One region of the Glycomyces sp. NPDC050141 genome, then DNA from elsewhere that is predicted to be linked to it. Evidence: predicted binding sites of a transcription regulator. Region 1 holds the regulator's gene; each other region holds the start of a gene.

Region 1 (3,274 bases):
GCGGGTGAAGACCTCGTGGGGCTTCTCGTGGACTTCGACGTAGAGGTCGCCGGCGGGGCCGCCGCCGGGGCCGACTTCGCCTTCGCCGGAGAGGCGGATGCGCATGCCGTCCTCGACACCGGCGGGAACCTTCACGGTGATCCGGCGGCGCGAGCGCACGCGGCCTTCGCCGCCGCACTTGCGGCACGGGTCGGTGATGATCGTGCCGTAGCCGGAGCAGGCCGAGCACGGGCGCGCGGTGCGCACCTGGCCGAGGATCGTACGTTGTACGACTTGGACTTCGCCGGAGCCGCCGCAGGTCGAGCAGGTCTGGGGTTCGGCGTCGCCTTCGGTGCAGGAGCCTTCGCAGGAGTCGCAGAGGATCGCGGTGTCCACGGTCAGGGTCGACTCGGTGCCGAACGCGACCTCCTCGAGGTCGAGGTCGAGGCGCAGCAGCGCGTCGTTGCCGGGCCGGGTGCGCGAGCGCGGGCCGCGGCGGCCGAAGCCGCCCATGGAGCCGCCGAAGAAGGCGTCCATGATGTCCTCGAAGCCCATGAAGGGCGCGCCGCCCGCGCCGCCGCTCGCGGTGCGGGAGAACGGGTCGCCGCCGGCGTCGACGATGGCGCGCTTCTGCGGGTCCATGAGGACCTCGAAGGCGGCGTTGATGTCCTGGAGGCGCTCTTGCGCGTCCGGTTCGTCGCTGACGTCGGGGTGGTACTTGCGCGCCAGCTTCCGGTACGCCTTCTTGAGTTCGTCGTCGGTGGCGTTCCGGTCGACGCCGAGAATGCCGTAGTAGTCCTTAGCCACGTGCGCTCTGTCCTGTCAGCGGTTCTGTTCCAAAATCTCGGACACGTACCGGGCGACGGCGCGGACGGCCGCGATCGTGCCCGGGTAGTCCATGCGGGTGGGTCCGAGGACGCCCATGTGGCCGACCACCGAACCCGGTCCGTATCCGGCGGTGACCACGGTGGTCTCGCGGAAGTCGTCGAGGTTGTTCTCGTCGCCGATGCGCACGGTGAGGAGCGCGTTGGAGTCGGCGCGGCCCAGCAGCTGCATGAGCACGACCTCCTCCTCGAGGGCTTCGAGGATGGGCCGCAGGGACCCGGCGAAGAAGTTCCCCGGGCGCGTCAGGTTCGCGGCGCCCGCGACGGCGACGCGTTCCTCGGTGCGCGCGACGACCGTGTCCAGGAGCACGCGCGCCAGCGCGGAGGCGGTGGTGTGCAGCTCGGGGCGGGCGAGTCCGGCGAGGTCGGCGATGATGCGCGGGGCGTCGGCGAGGGGCTTCCCCTGGAGCTGCTCGTTGACGAGGCGGCGCAGGTCGAGGACGTCGTCTTCGCTAAGTTCGGCGGGCATCTCGACGTAGCGCTGCTCGACGCGGCCGGTGTCGGTGATCATGACGACCATGAGCCGGGTCGGGGTGAGCGAGACGAGTTCGAGGTGGCGCACGGAGGAGCGGTTGAGGCTGGGGTACTGGACGACCGCGACCTGGTGGGTGAGCTGGGCGAGGAGGCGCACGGTGCGGGTGACGACGTCGTCGAGGTCCATCGCTTCGGAGAGGAAGCGGTGCACGGCGCGGCGTTCGGCGGCCGAGAGCGGTTTGATCTTGCCGAGGCGGTCGACGAAGAGGCGGTAGCCCTTGGCGGTGGGGATGCGTCCGGCGGAGGTGTGGGGCTGCTGGATGTACCCGGCCTCTTCGAGGTAGGCCATGTCGTTGCGGACGGTCGCGGCGGAGACGCCGAGGGCGTGGCGCTGGGAGACGGCTTTGGAGCCGACGGGTTCCTGGGTGGCTACGTAGTCCTCGACGATGGCGCGCAGCACTTCGAGTTTGCGATCGTCCATCGCCGCCACGTCCCCTCCGTCGTTCGGTGTGTCCCGGACCGGACCCGGGTTCAGTCGGCCGGACTCAAGTCTGGCACTCCCGGTCCGGGAGTGCCAGTCTACGTGTGCGGTCAGGCAGAGGGGATGACGAGCGCGCCGTCGTCGCCGACGGTCACTCCGGCGTCCCCGAAGTCGTCGGCGAGCTCGTTGAAGTCGTCGTACGCGCCGTTGTCGTCGTCGAGCTGCGGGTAGCCGTCGCCGTCCATGCGGGTGGCGGTGACGTTGGCGGCGAGGAGGGTGCCGTCCTCGCGGAAGGTGGCGGTGAGCACGGCGGAGCGGCCGAGGGGGCCGTCGGTGGCGAAGAGGCCCTGGCCGCCGCCGAAGTTCCCGAGGGAGTGGACGATGAGTTTGCCGTTGTACCACTCGATGCCGCGCAGGACGTGGGGTCCGTGGCCGACGAAGATGTCGGCGCCGCTGTCGATGCAGGTGTGGACGAATTCGCGGGTGTTGCCGCGGTCTTCGCCGATGTAGTTCTCGACGCCTTCGGGGACGTGCCGGTGGTCGGTGCCTTCGGCGCCGACGTGGGCGGTGGCGATGACGATGTCGGCCTGCTCCCGGGCGGAGGCGACGAGGGCGGCGACGGCGTCGAGGTCGCGCAGGTCGGTGTAGAAGCTGTAGGGCGCGAAGCCGACGATGCCGACGGTGAGGCCGCTCTCGGTCTCGACGAGGCAGACTTCGTCCTTGATGCCGCTGACCTGCATGCCTGCGGCTTCGGCGGCTTCCTGGGTTTCGACGGCGCCGTCGGGTCCGGCGTCCCAGCCGTGGTTGTTGGCCTGGTTGATGACGTCGAATCCGGCGTCGGCGAAGACCTGCGCGTACTCGCCGGGGAGGCGGAAGTAGGTGCACTCGCCGCCGCCGCACTTGTCGAACTCCTGTGTGGAGAGGGCGCCTTCGAGGTTGGCGATGACGACGTCGCCGTGGAGGATGTCGGTGACGCCGCTGAAGAAGCTCGCGCCGCCGTCGTCGGCCATCTGGTTCGGGTAGGAGCCGGGCATGGTGTCGCCCACGTGCGTGATGGTGATCTCGCGGGGCTCGGGCGAGGGGGCCTCGGAGGTGGGCTCCTCGGCGGCCTGGCCGCCTTCGTCCTCGACCGGGGGCGGCTCTTCCTCGCCGCAGGCGGCGGCGGCCGCGAGTCCGGCGGCGGAGGCGGCGACGAGCAGGCCTCGGCGAGCGAGTGTGGGCGTTGCAGTGCGCATGGGTGCGGGCTCCGGGTGGTGTTCGTATTGGGGGGTCCGTGCGCGGACGTCACCTGGGAGGTGCCGCGGCCTCTAGGGGGAGGCGCGCGGGGCGTCACGATAGGCGAATACGGTTCGCCTTCACGAATCTAACGTTGACCGGCCGGAACGCCGTCAGGAGGTGAGGTCTCTCACGACCGCGTCCGCGAGGAGCCGACCGCGCAGCGTGAGCTTGAGGCGTT
Region 2 (3,274 bases), on a different contig from region 1:
AGGCCGTTCTCCGCGATGGAGGCGGTGAGGAAGGTGAGCAGGATGCCCTGCAGGCCGTAGAAGCTGAACCGCTCCCACATCTCGGTCCCGAAGAGGACGGCGAGGCCGCGGGGATGCCCGAAGAAGGTCTTCTCGCGGCCGACGGGACGCATCTCGCGGTGGGACATCGGCGCTCCCAAGGTGCTCGGCGATCCGGCGCGACGTGCGCCGATACCTGCGTACGGTAGTGGCTCGCGCGCGGCCGGGCAGGCGAACGCGCGAACGTGTCATCCCCGAACGGATGCGTTGCAGTCGTTTGTCTGATATGCGCGTTTCATTGGTTTACGATCCGGCCTATGAGCGACGATCCTTACTGGAATGCCGGGCAGCCGGGCGAGCCGTCGGGCCGCTTCTCGGGCGGCGACCCCCTCGTGACCGACACGTTCGAGGGCTGGTGGCACGCGTCCATGGACGTCGTCCAGCGCTCCTGGCGCACGGTCGGGCTCATCCTCCTCATCGGCGTCGTCCTGCCCCGCTGGATTCTCGGCGCCTACAACAACACCGTCCGCACCCCCGACATCGACATCACCCAGACCGACTGGGGCACCGTCGTCCGCGAGGTCAACCCGAGCGCCGCCGTCGGCATCATCGGCGCGATCCTCACCCTCGCCGTCCTCTACGTCTCCGGCTCCGCCGCGCTCGCCGGGGTCCGCACGGCCGCCGCCGAAGCCGCGGGCGGGTTCCTCGCCCTCGGCGAGGCCTTCTCCTTCGGCTTCCGGCGCGGCGGCAAGTTCTTCCTGTGGCTCCTGCTCGCCGGGGTCACCGTCGCCGCCGGCCTCGTCCTGTGCGTCCTGCCCGGCCTGTGGGCGATCTTCGCGCTCAGCCTCATGGCCCCCGCCGCCGTCTTCGAATCCCGCCGCAGCCCCTACGCCCGCTCCATCCAGCTCACGCACTCCGCGTTCTGGGCCGCCCTGGGCCGCATCATCATCGTGGTCCTCGTCGCCTTCGCCGCGAACCTCATCATCGGGCTCGTCGGCCTCCTCCTCGCCGGGGTCTGGCACGCCGTCTTCGCGCCCTGGCTCGCCGCGGTCTTCACGATCCTCACCGAAGCGGTCATGGCCCTGCTCCTGCTCGTGCCCATGATCTGGATTCTCGCCGCGTCCCTGTGCACGTACGCCTGGCTGCGCGGCCGCGCCGAATCGGTCTCCGCCACCTCGCTCTCGGCCGAGGCCGCGGGCGTCGCCGTCGACCCGGTCGACCCAGGCGAGCCCGGACATCCCATGCCGAACCAGTAGCGGCAAGCGAAGAGGCCCGGGCTCCAGCCCGGGCCTCTTTACCTTTCACCACGTGTTCCACGCCCCGGATTGGCACTCTCAAGGCGAGAGTGCTATACCTGGAGCTGGCACTCGCAGCTGGCGAGTGCTAATAAAGCGTTGAGGTGGTCGGGCTCGTGACAGGGCCCGCCGTCGCGGGTTTGCCGCCTCACCGTCGACCACGAACGTTCTCCGAAAGGAAGCCATCGACCATGGCGAAGATGATCGCATTCGACGAGGAGGCTCGCCGCGGGCTCGAACGAGGCATGAACACCCTCGCCGAAGCCGTCAAGGTGACCCTCGGCCCGAAGGGCCGCAACGTGGTGCTCGACAAGAAGTGGGGCGCCCCGACGATCACCAACGACGGTGTCTCCGTCGCCAAGGAGATCGAGCTCGAAGACCCGTACGAGCGCATCGGCGCCGAACTGGTCAAGGAAGTCGCCAAGAAGACCGACGACGTGGCCGGTGACGGCACCACGACCGCCACGGTCCTGGCCCAGGCCCTCGTCAAGGAAGGCCTCCGCGCGGTCGCCGCCGGCGCCAACCCGATCGCCATCAAGAAGGGCATCGAGAAGGCCGTCGCCGCCGTCGTCGAGCACCTCCAGTCCACCTCCACCGAGGTCGAGACCGAGGAGCAGATCGCCTCCACCGCTTCGATCTCCGCCGGTGACGTCACCGTCGGCGCCATCATCGCCGAGGCGATGGAGAAGGTCGGCAAGGAAGGCGTCATCACCGTCGAGGAGTCGAACACCTTCGGCCTCGACCTCGAGCTCACCGAGGGCATGCGCTTCGACAAGGGCTACCTGTCCGGTTACTTCGTGACCGACCAGGACCGCATGGAGGCCGTGCTCGAGGAGCCGTACATCCTCGTCGCGAACCAGAAGATCTCCGCGGTCAAGGACCTCCTCCCGACCCTGGAGAAGGTCACCCAGACCGGCAAGCCGCTCCTGATCATCGCCGAGGACGTGGACGGCGAAGCCCTCCCGACCCTCGTGGTGAACAAGATCCGCGGCATCTTCAAGTCGGCCGCCGTCAAGGCCCCCGGCTTCGGCGACCGCCGCAAGGCCATGCTCGGCGACATCGCGATCCTCACCGGCGGCCAGGTCATCTCCGAGGAGATCGGCCTCAAGCTCGAGAACACCGACATCTCCCTGCTGGGCCAGGCCCGCAAGGTCGTCATCACCAAGGACGACACCATCATCGTCGACGGTGGCGGCGAAGAGGAAGCGATCCAGGGCCGGATCAACCAGATCCGCGCCGAGATCGACAACTCCGACTCCGACTACGACCGCGAGAAGCTGCAGGAGCGCCTCGCGCGCCTCGCCGGCGGCGTCGCCGTGATCAAGGTCGGCGCGGCCACCGAGGTCGAGCTCAAGGAGCGCAAGCACCGCGTCGAAGACGCCGTGCGCAACGCCAAGGCCGCCGTTGAAGAGGGCATCCTCGCCGGTGGCGGCACCGCGCTGGCCCAGGCCGGCGCGATCGCCTTCGACAAGATCGACGCCGAGGGCGACGAGGCGACCGGTGTGGAGATCGTGCGCCGCTCGCTCGGTGCGCCGCTGCGCGCCATCGCCGAGAACGCCGGCCTCGAAGGCGGCGTCGTGGTGGAGAAGGTCCGCAACCTGCCCACCGGCCACGGCCTGAACGCCGCGACCGGCGAGTACGTGGACATGCTCGCCGCGGGCATTCCCGACCCGACCAAGGTCACCCGCTCGGCGCTGCAGAACGCCGCGTCGATCGCCGCGCTGTTCCTGACCACCGAGGCCGTCGTGGCCGACGCCCCCGAGAAGGAAGGCGCCGGCGGCGCCCCCGACATGGGCGGCATGGGCGGCATGATGTAAGCAGCCCTTCAGGGTTGCTTGCTCAGGCCTACTGAGTACTGCGAGGGAGGACCGCTCACTGTATTGTGAGTGGTTCTCCCTTTCTCTGTACTGGCCTTCAGTGCAGACGGCGTAGTCCGCTGCGCAAGCGCGGCATACCGCCCC
Region 3 (3,274 bases), on a different contig from region 1:
CGTTCCAGCCCTCGCGCCAGCCCTTGCCCTCGACCGCGTTGACGATCACGTCGCCGGACTCGCCGGCGTTGATCGCGATGCGGCGCAGCGGCTCGGACAGGGACTCCTCGACGATCTTGAGGCCCACGCGGGCCTCCGGGTCGTCCAGCTCGATCTTCTCGAGGACGCTGATCGCGTGCACCAGGGCCGCGCCGCCGCCGGCGACGATGCCCTCCTCGACCGCGGCCTTGGTCGCGTTGACCGCGTCCTCGATCCGGTGCTTGCGCTCCTTCAGCTCGACCTCGGTGGCCGCGCCGACCTGGATCACGGCCACGCCGCCCGAGAGCTTCGCGAGGCGCTCTTCGAGCTTCTCGCGGTCCCAGGACGACTCGGTCGTGGAAGCCTGCTGCTTGATCTGCGCGATGCGGGCGTCGACGGTCTCCTTCTCCCCGGCGCCGTCCACGATCGTGGTGGCGTCCTTGGAGACGGTGACGCGGCGGGCCCGGCCCAGGTGCGACAGGTCGGCGGCCTTGAGCTCCAGGCCCACCTCGGAGGAGATGACCTCGGCGCCCGTGAGGGCCGCGATGTCGCCCAGGATGGCCTTGCGGCGGTCGCCGAAGGCCGGGGCCTTGACGGCGCACACGCGAAGGGTGCCGCGCAGGGCGTTCACCGTGAGGGTCGCCAGGGCCTGGCCCTCGACGTCCTCGGCGATGATGAGCAGCGGCTTCGAGGTCTCGACGACCCGCTCCAGCACCGGCAGCAGCTCCTCGATGGAGCCGACCTTGGCGTTGGTGATGAGGATGTACGGGTCCTCGAAGACCGTCTGGCGCGAGTCCTGGTCGGTGATGAAGTTCGGCGAGATGAAGCCCTTGTCGAACTGCATGCCCTCGGTGACCTCGAGGATGGTCTCCAGGCTGGAGCCGTCCTCGACCGAGATGACGCCCTCGGCGCCGACCGCGTCCATCGCCTTCGCGATGAGCTCGCCGATCTCCGGGTCCTGCGCCGAGACGGCCGCGACCTGCGCGATGTGCTCGTGCGAGTCGATCTGGATGGCCTGGGCCAGCAGCTCGTCGGAGACGGCGTTCGCCGCGGCCTCGATGCCCTTGCGGATCGCGATCGGGTTCGCCCCGGCCGTGACCGCCTTGATGCCCGCGCGGCTCATCTTCTGCGCGAGGACCGTGGCAGTGGTGGTGCCGTCGCCCGCGACGTCGTTCGTCTTGGTCGCGACTTCCTTGACCAGCTGCGCGCCGAGGTTGGCGTACGGGTCGGCGAGCTCGATCTCCTTGGCGATCGTCACGCCGTCGTTGGTGATCAGCGGCGCGCCGAAGGAGCGCTGGAGGACCACGTTGCGGCCCTTCGGGCCGAGCGTGACCTTGACGGTGTCGGCGAGCTGGTCGATGCCGTGCAGCAGGTTGTGCCGCGCGTCCTCGGCGAAGTTGAGAATCTTCGGCATGGGTTTCCCTTCCTAAGACACGAAAGGGCCCTTCACGGGAAGGGCCCGATGCGTGCTAGTTCTCGACGACCGCGAGGACGTCGCGCGAGGACAGGACGAGGTACTCCTCGCCGTTGTACTTGACCTCGGTCCCGCCGTACTTGGAGTAGATGACCACGTCGCCGACCTTGACGTCGATCGGGAGGCGGTTGCCCTTGTCGTCGAAGGCGCCCGGGCCCACGGCCAGAACGGTGCCCTCCTGGGGCTTCTCCTTGGCGGTGTCGGGGATGACCAGGCCGGAAGCGGTGGTGGTCTCGGCCTCGTTGGCCTGGACAACGATGCGGTCGCCCAGCGGCTTGATGGCAGCCTTGCTCACTTGGTTTCTCCAAACCTTCGTGTTCAATACGGATGTGCGCCACGACGGCGCGGGTCTCGTCGTCGCGGGTGCCGAGGCACCGGCCCGTGGCTGTTGGCACTCTCGCATCGAGAGTGCCAAGCCGATCATAGCGCTTAGCAATCTCGACCTGCGAGTGCTAAGACGTAAGTTAGTTCGCGCAGGTGGGGACCGTCAACACCGGGTTCCGAACGTCATACCATGAGGCACGTGGACACCAGCCTGCTCGCCGCCCTCAGGGCCCGCCCCGAGCTCCAGACCCGGGCCGCCGACGCCCTGCGCACCGACGGCGACCGGGCCCCCTTGGCCCTGCGGAAGGCCGGGATCGAACCCGACCTCGCGGCGGCGGCGCTGACCCTCGCCGAGCTGAGGGAGAAGGCCCGGGGAAAGTTCGGCGAACGCGCGGCGAAGCTGTACTTCACGCGGGCCGGACTGGAGCAGGCCACCCGGTGGGTCGTCGCGGAACGGCGGGCGGCGCGGTTCGCCCGGCACGCGCAGGCCGTCACGGACCTGTGCTGCGGTCTCGGCACCGAGGCCCTGGCGTTCGCCGAGGCCGGCATGCGGGTCGAAGCCGTGGACATGAACGAGGCGACGGCCGAGTACGCGAGGGCGAACGCCGAGGCGACGGGCCTCCCAGTCGAGATCGCGGTCGGGGACGCACTGGAGACGCCGCTGGCCGAATCGGCCTTCGCCGACCCGGCCCGGCGCTCCGGCTCGACCCGCAACTTCAACCCCGCCGACTACTCGCCGCCCCTCGACCGGGTCCTGGCGCACATGGCGGGAACGAGGTTCGCGGCGCTGAAGCTCGGCCCGGGCATCGACCACGCGTGGATTCCCGAAGGCGCCGAAGCGGAATGGGTCTCGGTGGACCGGGACGTGGTCGAGGCGTGCCTGTGGCTGGGCGAGGCGGCCGAGGTGCCGAGGCGCGCCAGCCTGTGCAAGGCGGGCGAATGGCACGAGCTGACCGGAAGCGGCCAGGAGATCGCGCCGGTCGGCGAGGTCGCCGCATACCTCTACGAACCCGACGGCGCGGTCATCCGGGCCGGCCTGGTGGCCGAACTGGCGGAGCAGTTGGAAGCCCACACGGCGAACGAGACGATCGCCTACCTCTACAGCGACAGGTTGATCGAGACCCCGTTCGCGAGGGCCTGGAAGGTAGAGGAAGTCTGGCCGCTCCACCCGAAGAAACTCAAGGCGCTGCTGGCGGAACGAGGCATCGGCCGCCTGACGATCAAGCAAAGGGGAACGGGCATCGACCCGGCCGCCCTGCGAAAGCAGCTCAAGCTGAAGGGCCCCAACGAAGCGACGCTCGTGGCGACCCGAGTGGGCGACGCCCACGCAGCAATCCTCTGCCAAGAGGCCTAAGCGGCCGCGAACGGCTTGATCTGGCTCAGGTCGTTCGCCAGGCGGTCGCGCTCGATCTCGAGGTCGTAGCGGCTCTGGAGGTTCATCCAGAACCGGTCCGAGGT

What was found. Region 1 encodes HrcA, which represses chaperone genes, less so after heat shock. Its sites were predicted from a motif close to CTTAGCACTCNCNNNNNGNGAGTGCTAAG; they were not measured.
Region 2: the regulator HrcA is predicted to act here: its motif matches at 1,343-1,371, upstream of groL (chaperonin GroEL).
Region 3: the regulator HrcA is predicted to act here: its motif matches at 1,921-1,949, upstream of groES (co-chaperone GroES).

What each region holds. Positions count from the first base shown of each region.
Region 1 covers NZ_JBVJHZ010000004.1:18,409-21,682, reverse strand. Annotated here, with positions in the region: gene dnaJ (molecular chaperone DnaJ) at 1-786, opposite strand, end outside; gene hrcA (heat-inducible transcriptional repressor HrcA) at 802-1,818, opposite strand; gene ACZ60M_RS03385 (CapA family protein) at 1,929-3,053, opposite strand; gene hemW (radical SAM family heme chaperone HemW) at 3,207-3,274, opposite strand, start outside.
Region 2 covers NZ_JBVJHZ010000058.1:11,007-14,280, forward strand. Annotated here, with positions in the region: gene ACZ60M_RS23885 (peptide MFS transporter) at 1-167, opposite strand, end outside; gene ACZ60M_RS23890 (hypothetical protein) at 336-1,274, shown strand; gene groL (chaperonin GroEL) at 1,505-3,130, shown strand.
Region 3 covers NZ_JBVJHZ010000002.1:122,066-125,339, forward strand. Annotated here, with positions in the region: gene groL (chaperonin GroEL) at 1-1,432, opposite strand, end outside; gene groES (co-chaperone GroES) at 1,488-1,787, opposite strand; gene ACZ60M_RS01850 (class I SAM-dependent methyltransferase) at 2,016-3,170, shown strand; gene ACZ60M_RS01855 (HigA family addiction module antitoxin) at 3,167-3,274, opposite strand, start outside.